Regions from separate parts of the Paenibacillus sp. 2003 genome, predicted to be linked through region 4. Evidence: a T-box and tRNA genes for the amino acid it is inferred to sense, from the RefSeq annotation. Region 4 holds a T-box; the other regions hold tRNA genes.
What was found. The T-box of region 4 lies ahead of leuS (leucine--tRNA ligase). A T-box ahead of a tRNA ligase gene usually reads a tRNA of that ligase, here a tRNA-Leu.
Positions count from the first base shown of each region.

Region 1: it encodes a tRNA-Leu, which carries the amino acid that the T-box ahead of leuS (leucine--tRNA ligase) is inferred to sense. The anticodon was not compared.
Region 2: it encodes a tRNA-Leu, which carries the amino acid that the T-box ahead of leuS (leucine--tRNA ligase) is inferred to sense. The anticodon was not compared.
Region 3: it encodes a tRNA-Leu, which carries the amino acid that the T-box ahead of leuS (leucine--tRNA ligase) is inferred to sense. The anticodon was not compared.

Region 1 is NZ_JAVDTB010000011.1:40,643-42,850, reverse strand. It holds cyclic di-AMP (ydaO/yuaA leader) riboswitch at 8-183, opposite strand; gene J2X75_RS27290 (glutathione peroxidase) at 555-1,034, shown strand; tRNA gene J2X75_RS27285 (tRNA-Leu) at 1,183-1,265, opposite strand; gene J2X75_RS27280 (urease accessory protein UreF) at 1,710-2,208, shown strand, end outside.
Region 2 is NZ_JAVDTB010000001.1:600,158-602,365, reverse strand. It holds gene xynC (glucuronoarabinoxylan endo-1,4-beta-xylanase XynC) at 1-753, shown strand, start outside; tRNA gene J2X75_RS02905 (tRNA-Leu) at 900-983, opposite strand; gene pelA (pectate lyase) at 1,157-2,119, opposite strand.
Region 3 is NZ_JAVDTB010000002.1:107,155-109,362, reverse strand. It holds gene J2X75_RS12575 (general stress protein) at 94-543, shown strand; tRNA gene J2X75_RS12570 (tRNA-Leu) at 970-1,055, shown strand; gene J2X75_RS12565 (insulinase family protein) at 1,428-2,208, shown strand, end outside.
Region 4 is NZ_JAVDTB010000002.1:291,063-293,270, forward strand. It holds gene leuS (leucine--tRNA ligase) at 1-1,067, opposite strand, end outside; T-box leader at 1,146-1,415, opposite strand; gene J2X75_RS13395 (phosphotransferase family protein) at 1,527-2,208, opposite strand, start outside.

The sequences.
Region 1 (2,208 bases), on a different contig from region 4:
GGCTTGTTGCCTCTCCCTTTAACGCTTACGAGGTTAGCTGACGGATTCGGGCGCGAGAGTCGCCCTATTTCCGGCTGTCACCGGAAAATTCACCCCATGAATGCCCACTGTCCTGGACAGCGCATTCCGTTGGTTCCCCCGTTTCCCATTCATCAATGAATGGAAACTCAGCGATTAAAACATCGTTCGTATATCTTAAGGTAAGATCGAGCGATATTATCGTTTGTTTCGTTTTTCAAGTACAATTTAGTTTAAATTGAAATTACGTTATGAATCATACACCCCCGCCATGACGGTGTAAAGTCCTTACAGATCACCAAATCGGCAGATTTTTGCCAATACTCGTTTATAATAACGCTTACAATAAGGTTATACTCTATCCATCTCTTCAAGGCTATCTAATTCTCACTCTGACGAAAATCACTTCGCAATTCATTCACGTATTCTGCACAACTTGCCTGTTTTGATGCTTTTAACACCACATTAGTTTTGCAATATTTAATTGTAGCCAATATAATAGAAGATATAAGAGTAAATAAATGGAGGCGATTTAGATGACAGTCTACGATTACAAAGTGAATACCCTTCGCGGTCAAGAAGTTGAAATGTCCGACTACCGTGACAAAGTGCTCCTGATTGTGAATACGGCAAGCTCATGCGGCCTCACTCCTCAATTCAAAGGTCTGCAAGAACTGCAAGACAAATTTCAAGATGCTCCATTTGAAGTTCTTGGTTTCCCAAGCAACCAGTTTGCACAGGAAAAAGGATCTTCCGACGATATTGCCGAGTTCTGTCAGATGAATTATGGCGTAAGCTTCCCAATGTTTGAGAAAATTGATGTGAACGGCTCAAGCGCTCACCCTCTTTTCCAACACCTTAGCACAGAAGCTCCTGGCCTGCTCGGCTCCAAAGCAATCAAATGGAACTTCACCAAATTCCTTGTGGATCAGAACGGACAGGTACTGAAACGTTATGCTCCCAAAACAACACCGGACAAGATTGAAGAAGATATCAAGAACTTACTTCAAAAATAATACACAGGCCACCCGTAGCCGTAAGGTAGAGCACCATTGCCCCGGTAATGGATGGCTTTTTTTCTCAACCCAGATGTCATACTGTTCGAAAAAGACAAAAAAAGAAGCTCTCCAATAACGGAAAGCTTCTTTTTCATCGTTCATATGATGCGGTCGAGAGGACTCGAACCTCCACGGGCATACGCCCACTACCCCCTCAAGATAGCGTGTCTGCCATTCCACCACGACCGCATGTCGTAAATAATCGGCAACAGAATTGATTATACCGGGTTCAGAACTAAAAGTAAAGTATTTTTTAATACTACTTTTTCAGCTAGGCATTTTCATCAAAAATCGCATAATCTCGTCATCTTTACCCATGAACTGCATATTATTAGATTTGATCTCCTCTTTTTCGGTAAGAGCCGATCTTGTTGATTCATTTATATATAGTCCTTCCTTCTATATAGTTCTCCCTGCACTCCACCACACAAATGACACATTAAGTTATATAAAATAACACAAATATTAAATTACAGATTTAATCCATTAAATTTCACGGATACCATTGACAAAAAGTGGACATTTATGGGAAGATAACTATCATATAATTCGGATTTATAAACATAAAGCAAACAAAAAGGATTATAAATGTCACTATAAGTGACATTTAACGAACACAGGAGGCGAATGATTGTGAACCGTGGGAATAAGCTGCTCGATTATGTCAACCTGCTTGATTCCTCTATTCAGGTTGGAGGGTTCACCCATTCCTTCGGCATGGATATCCATATCAGGGAGGGTACCATTCGTAATGCTGAAGATCTCGAATCATTCATGCGTTGTCAGTTGCATCCCAGCATCGTTCGTCTTGAAGGTATGGCCATCAAAGGCATCTATACCGCAGCAGATCACAAAGATACATGGCGGATAGCTCTAATCGACAAGCTCGTCCATGTTCAGCGAACCCCTGGAGATCTCAGAGAACAAGCTGCCGCCATGGGTAAACGATTGATCAGACTTGCACGTGCTCTGCACCCCTGGATTGAATTCAGCCAGCTCGAACAGATCTGTGCCAAATACGATTCGGTTGGCTGCCTCTCCACTGTTCACGCCTGGATTAACCACCACCTCGACATCCCGGTCGAGGAGGCGGTCCTTGGTTACCTGCATTCAGCCATGAATGCCTGCATAA
Region 2 (2,208 bases), on a different contig from region 4:
ACCATAAGCAAACGCGGGTATAATATGGCCCATTTCTCCAAATTTGTACGTCCTGGCTATCTCAGAGTGGATGCAACCAAAAACCCGGATACGAACACATTTGTTTCTGCCTACAAAGGGGATAACAAGGTCGTTGTCGTAGCAATTAACCGTGGAACTTCGGCCACAAGCCAAAAATTCGTTCTGCAAAATGGTAATGCCTCCACGGTGTCCTCATGGATTACGGACAGCAGTCGCAACCTGGCAAGCGGGGCCTCGCTTAACGTATCCAATGGGGCCTTCACGGCACAGCTCCCACCTCAGAGCGTAACAACGTTTGTTGCCAACATTACTGGCGGGAATAACGGCGGAAATACAGGTAGTGGCACTACTTATGAAGCCGAGACCGGAACAACTCTTACGGATGCTACCATTGAAACGATCTACCCTGGTTACACTGGCTCCGGGTATGTTAACTTCAATGCGATGACTGGTTCAGCCATTCAATGGAACGCCATTAACAATACGATTACAGGCACCAAAAATGTAAAGTTTCGTTATGCGCTGGAAAGCGGCACTCGGAACCTCGACATTTTTGTGAACGGAACCAAAGTCATTAGCAACGAGCCCTTTCCGGCTACGGGAAGCTGGTCCACATGGGTTGAAAAAACAATACAGGTCCCCATGAACACGGGGACCAATACATTGAAAGTGGTCACCACCGGATCCGAAGGACCGAATATTGACAGCGTTAATGTTACCGCAGCACAATAAACGTTCCGTATGGGCTGATGGAAGACATTTGCTGTACGTGCAGCTAAGCACTAACCTGTTGGATACTCAAATCTAAAGTTAATGTTATATCAAAAAATGCAAAAAAAGACTCCTTAAGCGTTAGCTTAAGGAGTCTTTTTATTAGATGCGGTCGAGAGGACTCGAACCTCCACGGGGGTTAGCCCACACGGACCTGAACCGTGCGCGTCTGCCAATTCCGCCACGACCGCATATTGTATCTCCGTGATCAATATCGGCGACAAGAAATAATATATCATGCGGTATCTATCATGTCAACACTGAAAATAATAACAATAAAACCCGAACCAGACGTCCATGTCGATTCGGGTTTTACCTTTAACTATTAATAGCTTGGTTCATTAAAACGGAAGCATACTGCAAATTACAGCTTGGAAGGCCAGTTGCCATACCATGCGTAACCGCCTCTTCTTTCTTTATCAATATCACTTAATTTGTATTTAACTACCCCGTCACGACCAATAAAGATTGGTCTATCCGTTCCTATCTCATAGAAGCGTGCCCAAATTGGTGCAGCTTTGGAATCAGCGATAATTTTACTATCTCCATTAGCTCTTTCATATTTATACCCCGTAATTTTCACCTTGTTAAACCAAGCCTCCGCTCCTTTAATGGATGCGGTAATTTTAGCGTTAGCAGGTCTGGTTTTCAGAAATTTAACAATCGTTACACTCTCTCCAGCTGTCAGCGATGGCACTTCGTAGATTCTTGCGCTCGCTGGTTTAAGGGAACTGGAATCATGTTGTTGTCCCCATGCTGTCAGCTTACCACCTGAAACGACTTGTGTATTCAAAATCGCCTCCACACCTTTGGCAACTGAATTTTTACTACGGTTAGCAAGTGTGCTGTCGATAAACGAGAAATCACCTTTGCGTGCTGCTACTTCATCCAGCATGATCATTACATTAATCATGGCATCATCATTGTAGGTAATGTGCTTGTGATATCCGGAGCTTTGGTAAACTTGTGGCCATCCGCCGTTTGAATACTGCATGTTGATCAAAAAGTTAATTCCTTTGATTGCAGCTGTGGAGTATCGCGGATCATTTGTCTTTTTAAATTCCTTCGCCAATCTTCTAATTTCTGAGTATGTAGCCTTGTTGTCAATCGTGGACTTCGCCCACTCTCCACTTGTCTGTTTATAATCTTTTCTCCAACCTCCATCCGGCAGCTGGTTCTTCAAAATATCAGAAATACTCGCTGTAGTACCCGATGCATCCGCAGCAGATACCGTCCCTACAGGAAGAACTGCCATTCCAACTGCTGAGAACACCATCGTACATGCCAGGACAAAAGTAATTATTTTCTTCGCTTTCAAATGTAACACTCTCCTATGTTCATTTTTATAAATCTTCCACTTCTACTTTACCTATGATATACGCCCCCAAACCTCCTTTATTTGTATTTATCGCATAA
Region 3 (2,208 bases), 180 kb from region 4:
CAACAATCTTCTAGGTGATTTGTCATAGCTGGCGTGTATCCGTTTTTGAATGGGCATTACGGGGTTATATTAGGGTAAAAGGAGGGGAACGGAATGACACAATTGATTATTGGGCTGGCCCGTACCGAAAACGAGGCTATATTGATGCTGAATCAGGTGAAAGAGGAAGGCATCAAGGATAAATATTTAGGAGCGGTGGCAAAGGAGCAGCTTAATCTGGAGCTGGTGAGCGAAAAGACGGGGTTGCCCAAACCTCTGAAGGGTGCCGGAACAGATGGTGCCTTTGGCGCTCTGAAAGGCATATTGGCTGGTCTGGGGAAGCGAATGGATCAGACGATGTCGATCGGAAATGCAGTGCGCAGGCTCGCTGGTAATGAGATTGGGAGTGAGACTGATGATTTGGTGCTTACACTGACTGAAGCGGGGATCTCGGAGGAGGATGCGCGGTATTACGAAGATTGGCTGTTAAAGGACCATATCTTGGTTATCGTGGAGTGTAGTGAGGAAGAAGCGGCTCGTGTTCGACCTATTTTACTTTTTTAGTTTAATTTAAGGCTGATTTTAGGTTTCTTTAATGTTGGGGAGGTATTCTTATCTCACACCTCCCTTAATATAGATTGGTTTACCGGAAGTCCGGGACCGCAACTCGGACTTTCTAGGCACTGTGAGCTGACGCTTGCAGTGCCTGTTTCATTTATATAAGTTGAACTAAAGATTATTTAAACTGACACTCCGATGACAGAATAACCTTCTAATCGCTGTTATCCCCAGATTTTTTCGAATCCCTTTTCTCAAGGGAAAATCCGGTGATAAAGGCGAACGCTGCGCTTTTTCAGTTTTTTCTGTCCTCTCCGTTATCGTGTAAATCATTAGATAAACTTATATAGTTGGATTATTTTTAATAAAAGGTGTTGCAAAGTTAATTATTTCATGGTAAGATATTTCTTGTCGCCAAGAAATAATATCCATGCCGGGGTGGCGGAATTGGCAGACGCACAGGACTTAAAATCCTGCGGTAGGTGACTACCGTACCGGTTCGATCCCGGTCCTCGGCATCTTAAAAAGAAAGATCGCATGACGCTTGTTAACCAAGCTGCATGCGATCTTTTTTTATGTTCTTTAATATCAATGTCACTTCATTGTAGACCACATCACCATGCAGCTCATAAACATAAACCCTGCATAATACATATCAGAAGGTACATTTATCTGACTTTTATGAAGAGACGGAACAATGGTGTATACTATCCGTAGGCATATATTACCTTTACCTTGCTGAACGATATAAGTTCAACTACTCATTTACACGATAACGGAGAGGACAGATGTTATTCTGTCATCGGAGTGCCAGTGTAAATAACCATATTTGAACTTATGTAGATTCACAAAACCAATAAAACAATCTTATGGACGGAGGACTCAAGTTTATGTTGAAACAGCTCAAGCCATACAAGGTGTTACAAGAGCGCAGAATTGAAGAACTGAAATCGGATGCGTATCTGTTGGAACATCAGAAATCCGGGGCCAAAATTGTACTTTTGTCCAATCAGGACGACAACAAAGTATTTAGTATCGGTTTCCGCACACCTCCGGAAGACAATACAGGGGTAGCCCATATCCTCGAACACTCCGTGCTCTGTGGGTCCAAGAAATTTCCGGCCAAGGATTCTTTTGTTGAGTTGCTAAAAGGTTCATTAAATACATTCCTTAACGCCATGACATATCCCGATAAGACGATCTACCCGATCGCGAGTCGTAATGATCATGACTTCCATAACCTGATGGATATTTATCTGGATGCGGTATTAAATACAAATATTTACGAGAATGAAAAGATATTTTTGCAAGAGGGCTGGAACTACAACCTGACCTCTGCTGACGATGAGTTAACCTACAATGGAGTTGTATATAACGAGATGAAGGGTGCCTTTTCTTCACCGGAACGAATGGTGCGCAGAGAAGTGTTGAACTCCCTTTTCCCGGATACTACGTACTCCTCCGAGTCTGGCGGATTCCCGGAAGCTATTCTGGATCTAACGTATCAGGGCTTGCTGGATTTCCACACGAGATACTATCATCCTTCCAACAGTTACATCTATCTCTACGGCGATATGGATATGGAAGAGAAACTGCAATGGCTGGATGAAAACTATCTGAGCGCATATGATCGAGTCGAGATTGATTCGGCCATTCAACTTCAACCTGCTT
Region 4 (2,208 bases):
AATTCCCAGTCACGTGCATCATGACCCGGAACAGCCATAACCGCGCCTGTACCGTAACCTGCAAGAACGTAATCAGCAATCCAGATCGGCAGTTTTGCACCATTAACGGGATTGATTGCATAAGCGCCAGTGAATACACCTGTTTTGTCTTTGGCCAAATCCGTACGTTCCAGATCACTTTTACGAGAAGCCTGCTCCTGATAAGCCTGAATCGCTTCACATTGGTCATCAGTTGTAATTGCTTCTACCAATTCATGTTCCGGAGCAAGTACTGCAAAGCTCGCACCAAACAATGTGTCCGCACGGGTGGTGAACACCTTGATAACTTCCTCGCGACCTTCAATGGCAAATACAACTTCTGCACCTGTCGATTTACCGATCCAGTTACGCTGCATATCCTTGATGCTTTCAGACCAATCCAGCTCTTCCAGGTCTTCCAACAGACGCTCTGCATACTCGGTAATTCTCAGAACCCATTGACGCATCGGTTTGCGTACAACCGGATGACCACCACGTTCACTCTTGCCATCAATAACCTCTTCATTAGCAAGTACCGTTCCAAGGGCTTCACACCAGTTAACTGCAACTTCATCCACATAAGCCAGGCCTTTATTGTACAGCTGGATAAAGATCCATTGTGTCCATTTATAATATTCAGGGTCCGTTGTGCTGATCTCACGATCCCAGTCATAAGAGAAACCGAGCGATTTGATCTGGCGACGGAAATTGTCAATATTACGGAATGTAATATCTCGTGGATGTTCACCTGTATCCAGTGCATGCTGCTCAGCAGGCAGACCGAAAGCGTCCCAACCCATTGGGTGCAATACATTGTAACCGCGCATACGTTTGTAACGGGAAACGATATCCGTTGCCGTATATCCTTCCGGGTGACCTACGTGCAGACCTGAACCGGATGGATAAGGGAACATATCCAGTGCATAAAATTTCGGTTTAGCAGGGTCTTCACCCGTTTTAAACGTTTTATTTGCATCCCAGTATTGCTGCCAACTTTTTTCCATGACTTGTGGCTGATAGCCGTGTTTCGGCTGGTTATTCTCACTCATCTATTGTTCCTCCTTCAGGTTATTCGCTTTAGCTTTAATTGCAACAAAAAAACCTCAGCATCCCGTAGCGTTTGCAGCGCTAGGGACGAGAGGTTGAATTCCCGTGGTACCACCCTAGTTAGCGGACGAACGTGCTTCGTCATCCACTCCCTTTGGACCTGTAACGGCGGTTAACCGATGCGGATTTCCATTCCTGAACCCAACCTTTATACAAGCAGGTTAAACAGAATGGTGTAATCACCGCATTTCTCCAAGGCGAGTTCGCAAATCACTGTCAACCGGCTTGCACCAACCGCCGGCTCTCTGTTATGTACAGGAATTACTACTGATCCTTATCATCGAAATATGTATACAATATCGGGACCATTATATAAAAAAGCAAGCCCAAAGTCAATATTACACGTTATAATCGCCATCTTGAAGTCTGCGGTTCGTACCGTTCATAACGCTGGTTGCTGTTTAGGATAACCGAAAACGCTCAATGCCTTCCTCCAGATTATGAATGGTCCAATTCACATGTTCCTGATTATCATATTGACGATAAGCGCACTCAATGCGTAGCACCAGATCAAAGTACAAGTCGTAGAGGCTTCTTCTTTTCAGCTCACTTTCGGTCGTAATCGCATGCCCATACCCTTTCACAAAACCAGGCGTATAGTTAAAATGACTGAAATAATGCTCCATCAGAGGATCTGCCCACAGTGAACGTTCAAAATCAATAATCGCTGTGATACGACCTGCGTCTACTAGAAAATTGCCATCCCACAGATCCCAACTCACAAGCACAGGTTCTTTGACATCGTCCAGCACATTCGATTTTTCTTCAATCAAACGTCTCAATTCAGGGTAATCGATCGAAAATGTAATTCCGGCTTCTTCACCATCGGTAAGAATGTCATCCATCAAATTCATAAATGCTTCTTTCCATGTGGAATAACGCTGTTTTTGTTCCGAGAAATATCCAAACTTCTCACCCTTGATTTCATTAATTCGACGATTGTACCGACCGAGTTGTTGTTCAATGGCCTCCTGCTCTTCCACAGAATACTGATCCTTGACCTGATTATAGGGTGTTCCAGACATGTACTCCATGATAAAATAACGCGCTGAAGCCATGGTTAACGAATCATCATAAGCCAGC